2 regions of the Pseudonocardia sp. GCM10023141 genome follow, and region 1 is predicted to be linked to the other one. Evidence: riboswitches for the same ligand, from Rfam matches in the RefSeq annotation. Region 1 holds a riboswitch; the other holds the start of a gene.

The links. Region 1 has a riboswitch for S-adenosylmethionine ahead of ACFPFQ_RS17330 (MetQ/NlpA family ABC transporter substrate-binding protein). Riboswitches for the same ligand answer to the same signal wherever they lie in the genome.
Region 2: linked by a shared signal. The riboswitch ahead of ACFPFQ_RS13700 (aminotransferase class V-fold PLP-dependent enzyme) and the one ahead of ACFPFQ_RS17330 (MetQ/NlpA family ABC transporter substrate-binding protein) in region 1 are both predicted to bind S-adenosylmethionine.

What each region holds. Positions count from the first base shown of each region.
Region 1 covers NZ_JBHSIR010000028.1:78,437-85,534, reverse strand. The annotation lists gene dnaE (DNA polymerase III subunit alpha) at 1-569, opposite strand, end outside; gene ACFPFQ_RS17350 (NAD(P)/FAD-dependent oxidoreductase) at 716-2,131, opposite strand; gene ACFPFQ_RS17345 (hypothetical protein) at 2,304-2,501, opposite strand; gene ACFPFQ_RS17340 (methionine ABC transporter permease) at 2,578-3,237, opposite strand; gene ACFPFQ_RS17335 (methionine ABC transporter ATP-binding protein) at 3,234-4,265, opposite strand; gene ACFPFQ_RS17330 (MetQ/NlpA family ABC transporter substrate-binding protein) at 4,268-5,167, opposite strand; SAM riboswitch class IV at 5,382-5,495, opposite strand; gene ACFPFQ_RS17325 (isopenicillin N synthase family dioxygenase) at 5,656-6,675, shown strand; gene ACFPFQ_RS17320 (O-acetylhomoserine aminocarboxypropyltransferase/cysteine synthase family protein) at 6,672-7,098, shown strand, end outside.
Region 2 covers NZ_JBHSIR010000025.1:67,300-74,397, forward strand. The annotation lists gene ACFPFQ_RS13695 (esterase/lipase family protein) at 1-67, shown strand, start outside; gene ACFPFQ_RS13700 (aminotransferase class V-fold PLP-dependent enzyme) at 201-1,556, opposite strand; SAM riboswitch class IV at 1,592-1,707, opposite strand; gene ACFPFQ_RS13705 (alpha/beta hydrolase family protein) at 1,826-3,127, opposite strand; gene ACFPFQ_RS13710 (long-chain-fatty-acid--CoA ligase) at 3,124-4,719, opposite strand; gene ACFPFQ_RS13715 (acyl-CoA synthetase) at 4,806-6,389, opposite strand; gene ACFPFQ_RS13720 (MDR family MFS transporter) at 6,475-7,098, opposite strand, start outside.

The DNA of each region.
Region 1 (7,098 bases):
TCCGCGCCGAAGATGTCGCGGTAGTCGCTGGCCGCCTGCAACGCCTCTTTCGGCTGGCCCAGGCGCAATCTCGTCTGCACTTCACCGGACGGGCAGCCGGTGGTGGCGATGATGCCCGCCGAATACTGCGCGACGAGTTCGCGGTCCATCCGCGGCTTGCGGTAGAAGCCCTCGAACGACGCGAGGCTGGAGAGGCGCAGCAGATTGCGCAGCCCGGTGGCGTTGCGCGCCACCATCGTCATGTGCGTGTAGGCGCCCGCACCCGAGACGTCGCCGCCCTCGCCGAGCTCGTCGGAACCGCGCTGCGACGACTGCCCCCAGAACACCGGCTTCTTGTGGAAACGGGTGGTGGGCGCCAGATAGGCCTCGATACCGATGATCGGCTTGACGCTGCTCTTCTTGGCCCGCCGGTAGAATTCGGCGGCCCCGTACATATTGCCGTGATCGGTCATCGCCACCGCGGGCATGCCCAGCCGTTCGACCTCACTGAAAAGCGCATCGACCTTGGCCGCGCCGTCCAGCATCGAATACTCGGTGTGCACGTGCAGGTGGACAAACGAGTCCGTCACGGAACCTTCTTCCTTCGCGTTCGACGGACACAGTCCTACCAGGTGCGGCCGCCCGGACCGGCCCCGGGATGGGGCGCGTCGCCGACCCGATCCGGCGGATCGCCGGGCGGGCGCGCGCCGCGGCTGCGCGGGCGGTCAGCGGGCGGTCACCGACCGGTCAGGAGGTTGGCGAAACGGGTCAGGCGGCTCGGGCGGCGCAGGCCCGCCGCCTCGCGCCGGTCGGCCTCGCGGTAGAGCAGGTACATCGACTGCACCCCGAGCCACCGCAGCGGCTCCGGTTCCCAGCGCCGGACGGTGCGGTGGGTCCACGGCAGGGCCACGAGGTCGGTGTCGCGCCGGAGCACGAGGTCGGCCAGCGTGCGGGCGGCGAGGTTCGTGGTGGTCAGGCCGCTGCCGACGTAGCCGCCCGCCCAGCCGAGCCCGGTGGCCTCGTCGAGCGTGACGCTCGCGCACCAGTCGCGCGGGACGCCGAGCACGCCGCACCACGCGCGTTCCAGCGGGACGTCCTGGGTGGCGGGGAACTGGCTGTGCAGGATCGCGGCCAGCGACTCGATCGTCCAGGCCTGCGTCATCCCGTCGACGTCGGTGCGGGAGCCGTAGCGGTAGGGCCGCCCGCGGCCACCGATGGCGATGCGGCCGTCGGCGGTGCGCTGGGCGTAGCTGTAGGCGTTGGCGCTGTCGCCGACGAGCTCGGCGCCGTCCCACCCGATCTCGGCGCGGACGTCGGCCGGCAACGGCGCCGTGACGACCATGGAGGAGTTCATGGGCAGCCACTCGCGCCTGCTGCCCGCGACCCCGGCGGTGTAGCCCTCCAGGCAGCGCAGCACGTGCTGGGCCCGCACCACGCCGTGGGGCGTGACGGCGCGGCCCGGCGTGATCTCCGTGACCTCGGTGCCCTCGTAGATCTGCACGCCGCGGCGCCGGACGGCGGCCGCCAACCCCTGCACCAGCTTCGCGGGCTGCACGCGGGCGCAGTGGGGGTTGTAGATCGCGGCGAGCGCGCCCTCGACCCGGACGCGCGCGTGCACCTCGCGGCGGGTCAGGCGCCACGCGTGGGACGCGTCGATGCCCCACGCCGCGTCCTCGCCGAGCTTCGCCTCCATGCGGGCGAGCTGGGGCTCGGTGCGGGCCACGTCCAGCACGCCGTCCTTGACGATGTCGGCCTCGATGCCCTCGTCGGCGCAGACCGCGATGACGTTGTCGACGGCCTGCTCCATCGCCCTGACCAGCCGCAGGACGCCGTTGCGGCCGCCGGTGGCGGCATAGCGGTCGAGGTTGCCGGCGATCTCGGCCGAGAGCCAGCCGCCGTTGCGCCCGGACGCGCCGAAGCCCGCGAACTCCTTCTCCAGCACGACGATCCGCAGGTCGGGCTGGTGCAGCGCGAGGTGGTAGGCGGTCCAGAGGCCGGTCAGCCCGCCACCGACGATGCACACGTCGGCCGTGCGGTCGCCGGGGAGCGCGGGCCCGCGTCCGGGGATGCCGATCTCGTCGTACCAGAACGACACCCCGCCGTTGCGCAGTCCGGACGTGGTGCGGGAGCGGTAGCTGCGGGCGTTCGCCACCGCCTCACTCTAGTAGGCCGTCGCGGCCAATTCGCGGGCCCCGGCGACGCCCAGGCACGCACCTCGCTGCGTTGGCGACGCTCAACAGACACCCGGTATGCCTTCGCATCGCCGCCTTGCGATGCACGCACCTGGACGCCGCCCGGACCCACGCTTTGGCCGCGACGGCCTACTAGGGTGACGGCTTCGGCACCGTGCAGTCGATCTTGGGGTTGAGGCCGACGTAGTTCAACGGGCCCACGACGATCGTGACCAGCACCGTCCCGAACTGGGCGCAGCTGACGTCGCCCGAGCCGAAGTAGCCCCGCTGGAAGGACGCGAACGCCCCGATCGCCAGCCAGATCACGATGATCACCGCACCGATCCGCATAACCGCTCCCAGGGTCCGATCCGACGATCCGGTCCTGGGGGAGTACCCGCTTTCAGTGGCCCAGTACCCGCTGCCGTCAGCGGCGCAGTACCCTGCGCGCCAGCCCGTTGCCGAGCAGCTGGGCCAGCTGCACGATCGCGATGATGATGACCACCGTGACGAGCGTGACCGGCCAGTTGAACTGCTGGTAGCCGTAGCTGATGGCGAAGTTGCCCAGGCCGCCGCCACCGACGTAGCCGGCCATCGCCGACATGTCCACGACGCCGACGAAGATGAACGTGTAGCCCAGGATCAGCGGGCCCAGCGCCTCGGGCACCAGCACGCTCCAGATGATCCGGAACCGGCCGGCCCCCATCGCGCGCGCCGCCTCGATCACTCCCGGATCCACGGAGACGAGGTTCTGCTCCACGATCCGGCCGATGACGAACGTCGCCATCGCCGACATCGGGAACAGCACCGACTGCGTGCCGATCGTCGTGCCCATCACCAGCAGCGTCAGCGGGCCGACCGCGGTGATGAAGATGATGAACGGGATCGGCCGGATGATGTTGACGACGATGTTGAGCAGCTGGAAGGCGGGTGCGTTCTGGAACAGCCCGCCGCGGCGGCTGGTGTAGAGCGCCACCCCGAGTGCCAGGCCCAGCGCGCCGGCGATGAGCATCGTCCAGAAGACCATGTAGACCGTCTGCTGGAACGACAGCCACAGGATCGGGGTGAGCTTGTCCCACTCGGTCATGGTGTCGCCAGCTCCTCGACCCTGGTCGTGGCGGCGAGCTCGGCGATCAGCGCGTCGATCGCCGCGTCCGTGCCGGTCAGCTCGAACGTGATGCTGCCGAACGGCTTCTCCGCCAGCTCGCGGATCCCGCCGTAGACGATGGTGCTGCGCACGTCGTGCGCGGCGAGCACGCCCGAGAGCGCGGCCCGCGCCCCCGGATCGGCCCGCACCCCGACGGTGACCAGTCGTCCGCCGAAGTGCTCGCGCAGCCGCGTCAGCGCCTCGGCCGACGGCCGGTCCTGCAGCACGCTGTGCACGAAGCGACGGGTCGCCGGCTCGCGCGGGTCGGCGAACACGTCGTAGACCGGGCCCTGCTCGATCACGCGGCCCTGCTCCATCACGACGACCGTGTCGCAGACGGAGCTGACCACCTCCATCTCGTGGGTGATCACCACGATCGTCGTGCCCAGCTCGCGGTTGATCCGCTTGAGCAGGGCGAGCACGTCGGCGGTGGTCTCGGGGTCCAGCGCGCTCGTGGCCTCGTCGGCGAGCAGGATCCTCGGCGACGTCGCGAGCGCGCGGGCGATGCCGACACGTTGTTTCTGCCCGCCGGAGAGCTGGTTGGGGAACTGCCGGGCCTTGTCGCTGATCCCGACGAACTCCAGCAGCTCGGCCACCCGTGCGCGGCGGGCGTCGCGGTTCCAGCCGGCGATCCGCAGCGGGTAGCCGACGTTGCCGGCGACGGAGCGCGAGGACAGCAGGTTGAACTGCTGGAAGATCATCCCGACCTCGCCGCGCAGCTCGCGGAGGCCGCGCTCGGCGAGCTGACCGGTGACCCGGCCGTGCACCGTCACCGTGCCCGCGGTCGGCAGCTCGAGTGCGTTGATCATCCGGACGAGCGTGCTCTTGCCCGCGCCGGAGTACCCGATGACGCCGGTGATCGAGCCGTCGTCGATGTCGAGGTCCACGTCATCGACGGCCCGCACGACGGCGCCGCGGGACCCCGCGAACTGCTTGCCCGCCGCGCGGAAGCTGATCACCGGTGCCACGGTCAGGAACCCGACGTCGTGATCGCGGCCTCGATCTGCGCGGTGCTCGCCTGCAGGTCGGCCGCATCGTTGTTCTTGAACACGCCGCCGTCACCGAGGTCCTTGCGCACTGCTGCCTGCACCTCGGGGTCCTGGTAGAGCGCGGCGAGCGTGACGTAGGTGGGGTTGTCCTTGTCCGCGGCGCGCGCGACGAAGGCGTTGATGTAGGGCTTCGACGACGCGCTGTTCGGGTCGTCCTTGAAGATGACCTTGTCGGCGCCCAGCTTGGCGGCGGTCGCGTAGTTGTTGTTGACGATCGCGGCGTCCACGCCGGCCAGGTTGGTGGCGGTCTGGGCCGCGTCCACCGGCACGACGGTGACCTTCGACGCGGCGGTGTCGATGTCGTTGGGCGTGGAGACCGAGGTGCCGCCACCCTTGATGGTGATCAGCTTGGCCGCCTCGAGCACCAGCAGCGAGCGCGCCTGGTTGGTCGGGTCGTTCGGGATCGCGACCTGGCCGCCCTGGGGGATCTGGTCCACCGCCGTGTGCTTCGTGGAGTACAGCGGCAGCGGGTACACGGCGGTGGCGCCGATCGGCACCAGCGTGTCCTTGTTCTTGACGTTGTAGTTGGCGAGGTACTGCAGGTGCTGGAACTCGTTGAGCTGCAGCTGGTTCTGCGACAGCGCCGGGTTGGGCTGGTTGTAGTCGGTGAAGTTGACGAACTCCACGGTGATGCCCTTGGCCTGGGCCTTCTGCTGGTAGACCGTCCAGTAGTCCTCGCTGGCGTCGGTCACGCCGATCTTGACGACCGTCGGTGCGGCGCCGCCGGGTGCGGCGGCGGGCGTCGAGCCCGGTGCCGCGCAGGCCGCGGCGAGCGCCAGCGCCGGCAGGAGCAGGAGCAGGGACTTGGGGATGCGTCGCACGGCGGAGCGTCCTTTCGACACACCGGGGTCACCGGTGCGGGGGTGGGTGAACGGGTGCCGCAGGGTGCGCGGCGAGGGCCCGCAGCGGCGGGCCGGAGCGCTGGGTCAGCGACAGCGCGTGGTGGTGCAGCCGCGCATCTGGTCGATGTGGCGGCGGTACGCGGCAGACAGCGACGGCACGCGCTGGGCGGTCATGGTGCGAACTCCTGCGGATCTCGGGCGCTTGCGAGGTCTGGTGAGACGCTCGCCCGGTCGTCACCCGGAGCACCCCACCGCACGCGGGGGTTGCCAACCAGCAAGCCGGGGCTGAGCGCTGGTGTTCGTGACCGTTGTGTCCGACGTTAGGTCGGGCCGTCGCCGGGGGTCAAGCCGTGCGGATGTGATCTTCGGCGGCGATTCGCGCGCACCGGCAGGGCGGCCGTGGTCCACCCGGTGTTCACATGGTTGTATCGCAGCATGTCGGTCTCCGGTCGGACGCACGGCGCGCCATGACAAGCCCCCGCTCGCTCCCGGTCGTCGACATCTCGCGGTTCCGCGACGCCGGGGTCGACCGCGCCGCGTTCCTCGACGACCTGCGCCGTGCCGCCCACGACGTCGGCTTCTTCTACGTCACCGGCCACGGTGTGCCCGTTGCGGTCACCGAGGGGATCGCGGAGCTGGCCCGCCAGTTCTTCGCCTTGCCGCTCGAGCAGCGCCTCGAGATCGAGAACGTGCACTCGCCGCAGTTCCGCGGCTACACCCGCGTCGGCACCGAGCACACCGCGGGCGCGGTCGATCAGCGCGAGCAGATCGACATCGGTCCGGAGCGCGCCGCGATCGAGGTCGGCCCGGGTGATCCGGACTACCTGCGGCTCATCGGCCCGAACCAGTGGCCCTCGGCGCTGCCGCTGCTGCGCGACGTCGTGCTGCGCTGGCAGGCCGAGGCGCTACGGGTGAGCCGCGAGATCCTGCGCGCGCTCGCGGCGTCGCTGGGGCAGCCCGAGGGCTACTTCGACGCCTGGTTCGACGACGAGGCCGCCGTCCACGTCAAGATCGTGCACTACCCACCGCGCCAGGGACCCGCTCCCGAGCAGGGCGTGGGCAGCCACAAGGACTACGGCTACCTGGCGCTGCTGCAGCAGGACGACGTGGGTGGGCTGCAGGTGCAGGCGGTCGACGGGTCGTGGATCGACGCCACCCCGGTGCCGGGCAGCTTCGTGGTCAACATCGGCGAGATGCTGGAGATCGCGACGCAGGGCTACCTCCGTGCCACGCAGCACCGGGTGGTCAGCCCGCCCGCCGGGATCGACCGCTACTCGATCCCGTTCTTCTTCGGCCCACGCCTCGACGCCGTGGTCGAACCGCTGGTGCTCCCGGCCGAGCTCGCGGCGGCGGCCACCGGTGTGGCCGAGGATCCCGACAACCCGCTGCTCGCCCACTTCGGCGCCAACGCCGTGGTCGGCTGGCTGCGCTCGCATCCGCGTGTCGCGCAGCGCTGGTGGTCGGACGTGCTGGAGCGAGAGGCGTGACGACCGCACCGCCGCGTGCCTTCGAGACGCTGGCGCTGCACGCCGGTGCCGTGCCGGACCCGGCCACGGGGTCGCGCGCCGTGCCGATCTACCAGACCAGCTCGTACGTCTTCGACGACGCCGACCATGCTGCCGACGCCTTCGCGCTGCGGGACCTCACGACCCACGCCTACACGCGGCTGTCCAACCCGACCACCGCCGTCGTCGAGGAGCGGCTCGCGGCACTGGAGGGCGGCACCGCGGCCGTCGCGCTGGCCAGCGGGCAGGCCGCTGTCACGCTGGCGCTGCTGAACCTGGCCAGGACGGGCGACCACATCGTCGCCTCCGCCGCGCTCTACGGCGGCACGTACAACCTGCTGGCGCACACGTTCGCCGACTTCGGGATCGCCGTCTCGTTCGTGGCCGACCCCGACGACGTCGACG
Region 2 (7,098 bases), on a different contig from region 1:
CCACGCCGTCAAGCCGCCCTGCGGCGTCTCGCTCCCCGCACTCGGCGGCTCCCCGGTCTCGAGCTGACGCACACCCTCAGGTGCTGACGCATACCGTCAACGGTGTGCGCCGGCCCCTGATGATGTGCGCCGGCCCCAGACGGTGGGTGCGAGCGAGACAGTGGGTGTGAGCGAGACAGTGGGTGTGAGCGCTGCGCGGCTCAGTGCCCGGCGGGACCGCAGGCGGGCCCGACCGGCAGACCCAGCGCGCCGATGCCCAGCGGGTCGATCGGGCGCGGGTCGGGCGTCGGTGCCCAGCGGCCGTCGATCGGTGCGTAGGTCCAGGACGCGCCGCGGGTGACGAGCGTGGTGAGCGCGTCGATGAGCCGGTCGATGTGCTCGGCGGTGGTACCGACACCGATGCTGACACGGACGGCCTCGCCCGAGTCCGGGTTGAGCGTGGCGAGCAGCGGGTGGGCGCAGAAGCGGCCGTCGCGCACGCCGATGCCGTGCTCGGCCGAGAGGTAGGCGGCCACGTAACCGGCGGGGCGGTCGGCCACCGTGAAGCTCTGCACGGCCACCTGGTCGGTGCTGTCGGCCCAGATCCGCAGCGTCTCGACACCGGGGATGGCGGCCAGCCCCGTGCGCAGCCGCTCCAGCAGCGCCCGCTCGTGCTCGAGCGCCGCCTCGGCGAGCACCGGTGCCAGCGTGCGGCAGGCCTGCGCGAGCGCGGCCGCGCCCAGCACGTTGGGCGTGCCGGCCTCGTGGCGGTGCGGGGCCGGTGCCCACTCGACGCCGTCGCGGGTGACCTCCTGCACCGCGCCGCCGCCTGCGAGGTAGGCGGGCGCGGCGTCGAGCCAGTCGCGGCGGCCGATCAGCGCGCCGGCACCGTAGGGCGCGTACAGCTTGTGGCCAGAGAGGGCGAGGTAGTCGACGCCGGTGGCGGCGAGGTCGATGCAGCGGTGCGGCGCGAGCTGCGCGGCGTCCACCACGACCCGGGCGCCCGCAGCGTGCGCGATCGCCACGATGCGATCGACCGGCAGCACCTCACCGGTGACGTTGGACGCCCCGGTGATCGCGAGCAGCGCGGTGGGGGTGGAGCGCAACGCGGAGTCGAGCTCGGCCAACGTCTGCTCGACGGTGGCCGCGGCGCGGACGACGCGGTGGGCGCGACGGCGCCACGGCAGCAGGTTGGCGTGGTGCTCGATGTCGAGGCAGAGCACCTGGCCGGAGTGCGGCACGCAGCCGGCCAGCAGGTTCAACGCGTCGGTGGTGTTGCGGGTGAACACCACGACGTCGTCGGAGCGGGCACCCACGAACGCGCCGACGGCCGCGCGCGCCGACTCCAGCACGGCGGTGCTCACCTGCGAGGCGTAGCCGGCGCCGCGGTGCACGCTCGAGTAGTACGGCAGCAGCGTGGTGATGTGGGCGGCCACGTCCTCCAGCGCCGGCGCGCTCGCGGCGAGGTCGAGGTTGGCGTAGGTGATCGTCTCGCCGGTGACCAGTGGCACCCGCAGGTCGGCCCCGACGACGCGGGGCAGTTCGGTGCAGGTACGGGCGAGGGTGGGCGTCGACATAGCAGTCTCCTGGCCAGGGGACCCCGCTCGTGTGGAGTCCGCGCTTGCCCCTGCGCACTGCGCGCAACGGCCTGGTCGTCACCCGGAGCACCCCACCGCGGAGGAGGGTTGCCGACCAGCAAGCCGGGGCTATGCGCTGGCACTCATGACCTGAAGAGAAGGTAACACGGGAGGGTGGGGCGGCCGCAAGATCGGCGTGGAGGTGACGGCGGCCACAGCCCTGCCGGCCTGCCTGTCGAGTCGGCCTGCCGGCCTGCCTGTCTGCCGGGTCAGCCGAAGCGCTCCTGCAGCCAGCCGGTCAGCAGCGCCAGCACCTCGGGCGCGATGGTCGTCGCGATGGCCGCGTACTCCGTGACCGCCCCGGTCGTCGCCGGCTGCATCAGGTGGTTGACGCCTGCGACGGTGCGCACGGTGGCGTCGGGGTTGCCGGCCAGCAGTGCTCGCATCGCCGGTTCGCTCTGCGCGGGTGGTACCTGCACGTCGAGCTCCCCGAAGACGGCCAGCACCGGAACGGTCAGTGCGGCCAACGCGGGTGCGGGGTCGTACGCGACGAACGCGCGGAACGCGGGGGAGACCGGGATCATCTCCTCGATCCGGTCTGCGGCCGGCCGGTCCTCGGGTGGCATGCCGGTGAACTGCTCGGTGATGCGCTCGCGTGCCAGCGCGCGGGCGCCGTCCAGGTCCTGGGCCACCAGCAGCCGGCACAGCTCCTGGATGAACTCCACCTGCTGCTCCACGGCGTCGGCGGCGAGCCCGGCCTGCTCGGCGACGAGGCGGTTCTGGAGCACGAGCACCTCGGCGCCCGGAGCGGCCGGACCGGCGAGCGCCACCACGAACGCCACGGCGCCACCGGCTCGCCCTGCGGCGAGCGGGGCCAGGTAGCCGCCCTCGCTGTGCCCGCAGAGCCCGATCCGCGCCGGGTCGATGTCGGGGCGTGCGGCCAGGTGGGAGATCCCGGCCAGCGGGTCGAGTGCCAGCTCGTCGTAGCTGCACTGCGCCTTGGTGCCGCCGGACCCGCCGACGCCACGGTCGTCGACCCGCAGCACCGCGAACCCGGCTCGCGTCAGCGCGTCGGCGAGCACGAGGAACGGCTTGTGCCCGGCGATCGACTCGTCGCGGTCGTGCGCGCCGCTCCCGGTGATCAGGACGACGGCCGGGTGCGGGCCACCGGTCGGCGGGACGGTCAGCGTGCCAGCCAGCGTCACCGGCCCGCTCGCGAACGTCACCTGCTCGCTCCAGTACGGGAACGGCGGCTGCGGCTCCTGCGGTCGACCCGCCGCCGCCACCGTGCCGCGGACCAGCGTGAACGGGAAGCCCCGACCGCCCTGGTTGTACTCCCCGGCGATGGCGTCGTCGATCAGCGTGCCCGTGAACCGGGCCCCACCCGGGATCGACGGCACGGCGAAGCGCACCCTCGTGCCCTCCACGACGACGTCGGCCAGCGGCAGTCCCTGCAGCCCCTGCGCGGGCACCGCTGCGGTGCCGCCGGCCGCGGTGAAGGTGATGCCGACGGCCAGCTCCGCCCCCGGCGTCCGGATGGTGCCGTGCCAGTCACCGGTGAGGTCGGTCATCGGGGGGCGGGCTCCCCGACGATCCGGGCGACGACGTCGTGCGCGCCGTGGTCGGACCGCAGCTGCGTCTTGAGCACCTTGCCGCTCGGGTTGCGCGGCAGCGCCTCGACGATGGCGACCTCACGCGGGCGCTTGTAGGCCGCGAGGTGCTCGCGACAGAACGCGTCGATCTCCGCGGCCGTGGGCGGGTCGGCCGGGTCCCGCGGTGCGATCACCGCGAGCGGGGACTCGCCCCACTTCGGGTCGGGCACCCCGATGAGGGCGACCTCGGCCACCTTCGGGTGCGCGGCGAGCACGTTCTCCACCTCGGCGCAGTAGATGTTCTCCCCGCCGGAGATGATCATGTCCTTCTTGCGGTCGACGACGAAGAAGTAGCCGTCCTCGTCCTCGCGGACCAGGTCGCCGGAGTGGAACCAGCCACCCCGGAACGCCTCCGCGGTCTCGGCGGGCTTGTTCCAGTACCCGTCCATCACGAGCGGGCCGCGGTAGACGATCTCGCCGACGTCACCCTGCGCCACGTCGTTCATGTCGTCGTCGACGACCCGGACCTCGACGTTGAGCATCGGCGTGCCGATGGAGCCGATCTTGCGGATCGAGTCCTCGCCGCGCAGCACGCACGTGACGGGGCTGCACTCGGTCTGCCCGAACGCGGTGATGATGTCGCCCTGCGGGAACGTGTCGATCATCGTGCGCAGCAGCGTGGTGGACGCGGGCGCCGCACCCCACGAGAGCTGCTTCAGCGCGGAGAGGTCGCGGTCCTTGATGCCGGGCACGGCGCAGATGGCTGCCCATTGCGCGGGCACGAAGAAGCAGCCCGAGACGCGCTCGCGCTCGAGCAGGTCGACCATCGCGGCCGGATCGAAACCTCCCGACGGCGTCATCACCGTGGCACCCGCGACGACCATGTTGAGGTAGAAGCCCGCGACACCGGCGATGTGGAACATCGGTGCACCGGAGAGCCCCACGCGCTCGTTGCCGCTGTCGCCGAGGTGGATGATGTTGCTGTAGGAGTGCAGCAGCAGGTTGCGGTGGGTGAGCACGGCACCCTTGGGGCGCCCGGTGGTGCCCGAGGTGTACATGATGAACGCGGGGTCCGTGTCCGGCACCGCGGGAGCAGGCACGGTGCCGTCGGCAGCGGCGAGCAGGTCGTCGTAGCCGTCGCCGATCGACACGAGCGCCGCCACCTCGGGCACCATGGCCTGCGCGGCCGCCGCGAGCGGTGCCAGCGCGTCGTCGGTGACGAGCACGACCGATCCGCTGTCGGACAGGACGTAGGCGACCTCCGACGCCACCATCCGGAAGTTCACCGGCACGCAGATCGCGCCGAGGCGCAGTGTCGCGGCCATCGCCTCGACCAGCGGCACGCTGTTGAGCCCCAGCACCGCCACGCGGTCGCCCGGGGTGACGCCTGCCGCCGCCAGCACCAGCGCGAACCTGCCGATGCGCTCGTCGGTCTGCGCCCAGGTCAAGGTCAGCTCGCCGTCGCGGAAGGCGACGCCGTCGGGGTGGATCCGGGCGTGCCGGGCGATGATGTCGCTCATCGTCATGCCACGGCCGGTGGTGATGCCCGGGGCGGGCGCGATCACGGTCATCGGGATCCTCTCGGTGCGCGTGTCCCCACTCTGGCGCTCACCCGCTGCCGCGACAAGCCCCAAACCGTCAGGTCTGACTGGTCACCCTAGTGATCTTGCGGTGCCGCCGACAGCGAGCCTGTCGCGCCGGCCGCCACGCTCCCGTACCGGTCGCGCAGCTTCTGCTTCACGAGCTTGCCGGTGGGGGTGCGGGGCATGTCGTCGGTGAACACCACCCGCCGCGGTGCCTTGAACGCGGCGATGTGCGAGCGGACGTGCGCGATCAGCTCCTGCTCCAGGTCGGGTCCCGGGGCGGCGCCCGGCGCCGGTGAGACCACCGCGAGCACCGACTCGCCCATCTCCTCGTCGGGCACGCCGATCACGGCGACGTCGAGCACCGCCGGGTGCAGCGCCAGCACGTCCTCGGTGTCACGGGGGTAGATGTTCACCCCGCCGGAGATGATCATGAAGGCCTTCCGGTCGGTGAGGTAGAGGTAGCCCTGCTCGTCGACGTAGCCCAGGTCGCCGGTGGTGGTCCAGTTGTCGTGCTGCGGGTGGCGGGAGCCGCGGGTCTTCTCCGGATCGTTGTGGTAGGCGAACGGCGCCTGCTCGCGCTCGAAGAAGACGGTGCCGATCTGGCGCGGGGGCAACAGCGTGCCGGCGCCGTCCTCGCAGATCCGCAGCTCGCCGAGCACCTCGCGGCCCACCGAGCCCGGCCGCTCCAGCCATTCGGCGCTCGTGATGTAGGTGAGCCCGCAGCCCTCCGTGGCGCCGTAGTACTCGACGAGCACCGGCCCCCACCAGTCGATCATCGCGTGCTTGACGTCGACGGGGCACGGCGCGGCGGCGTGGATGGCGACGCGGTGCGTCGCGAGGTCGTGGCGCGCCCGGATCTCGGCGGGCAGCTTCAGCATCCGCACGAACATCGTCGGCACCCACTGGCTGTGCGTCACGCCGTGGCGCTCGATCGCGGCCAGCGCCGCCGCCGGGTCGAAGCGCTCCATCACCACGACCGTGGCGCCGAGCGCGTGGATCAGCGCCGTGAACTTCAATGGAGCAGCGTGGTAGAGCGGCGCGGGGGAGAGGTAGACGGTGTCGGCGCTGAAGCCGTACAGCTCGGCGGAGATCGTCAGGAACGGCTCGGGCGGCCCGTTGACGTCGCGGTCGGGCAGCGGCGGCCGGATCCCCTTGGGACGGCCGGTGGTGCCCGACGAGTAGAGCATCTCCACACCGCGGGGCTGGGTCGCGGGCGGGGCGTACGCGACGTCGCGCAGCGCGCCGGCGAGGTCGTCGAAGCCCGGGACCGGACCGCCGTAGGCCAGCCGGATCACCACCTCGGGGACCGCGGCGCCGACGTCGGCGGCGAGCGGGGCGATCCCCGCGGACACGATCAACGCCCGGGCGCCGCAGTCGCGCACGATGTAGGCGATCTCGTCGGCGGTCAGGTGGTGGTTGATCGGGGTGAGGTAGAGGCCGCTGCGCATCGCGGCCCAGTAGATCGTGAACATCTCGAGCGTGTTGTCGGCGACGAGCGCGAGGCCGTCGCCGCGGCGCAGGCCGCGGTCGTGGAGGTGGCGGGCGAGTCGCGCCGATCCCTCTTCGAGCTGCCGGTAGGTGAGCGTGGCTCCGGATCCGGCCAGTACCGCTGCGATCTTGTCGGGGCTGCTGGCGGCGTGGACTCCGGGGAACACGCTGTCGTCTCTACCACCAGCGTGGCCCGCCGGAACAGGTCCGGCGGGCCACGGGATGGAGACGAGCGTCAGATGCGCGGTGCGGTCACATGGCCAGCGCCGGCTCCTCGACCTCCTTCGGTGCCGGCCCGCTGCCGCGCAGCGGGACCTCGCGGATCACCAGCGTGGCCACGATGGCCACCGCCGCGACCGCTGCGGCCCAGAAGAACGCCGCGGTCACGCCGCTGGTGACGGCCGTCTGGTAGGCGTCGCGCAGCACCTGCGGCAGCCCGCCGAGCATGGCAGGCGTGAGCTGGCCGCTCGACAGCGTCGCGGCACCGTCGGCGCCGAGCTGGCTGGTGAGCGTGCCGGTCAGGTTGTTGGTGAAGAACACCCCGAGCAGCGAGACCCCGAGCGAGCCGCCGATCGTCCGGAACAGCGTGGAGGCGCCGCTGGCGGCCCCGATGTCGTGCTGGGCCACGCTGTTCTGCATCACCAGCATCGTGGTCTGCATGAGGAAGCCCATGCCGATGCCGAGCACCACCATGAACAGCGAGCTCGTGAGCTGCGTGGTGGCCAGGCCCATCGTGGACAGCAGGCCCAGTCCGGCGGCCATCGCGATCGAGCCGAGGATCAGCAGGATGCGGTAGCGGCCGGTGCGGGTCACGAACTGGCCGCCGAGCAGCGACGTCACGAGCATGCCGCCCATCAGCGGCAGCAGCAGCAGCCC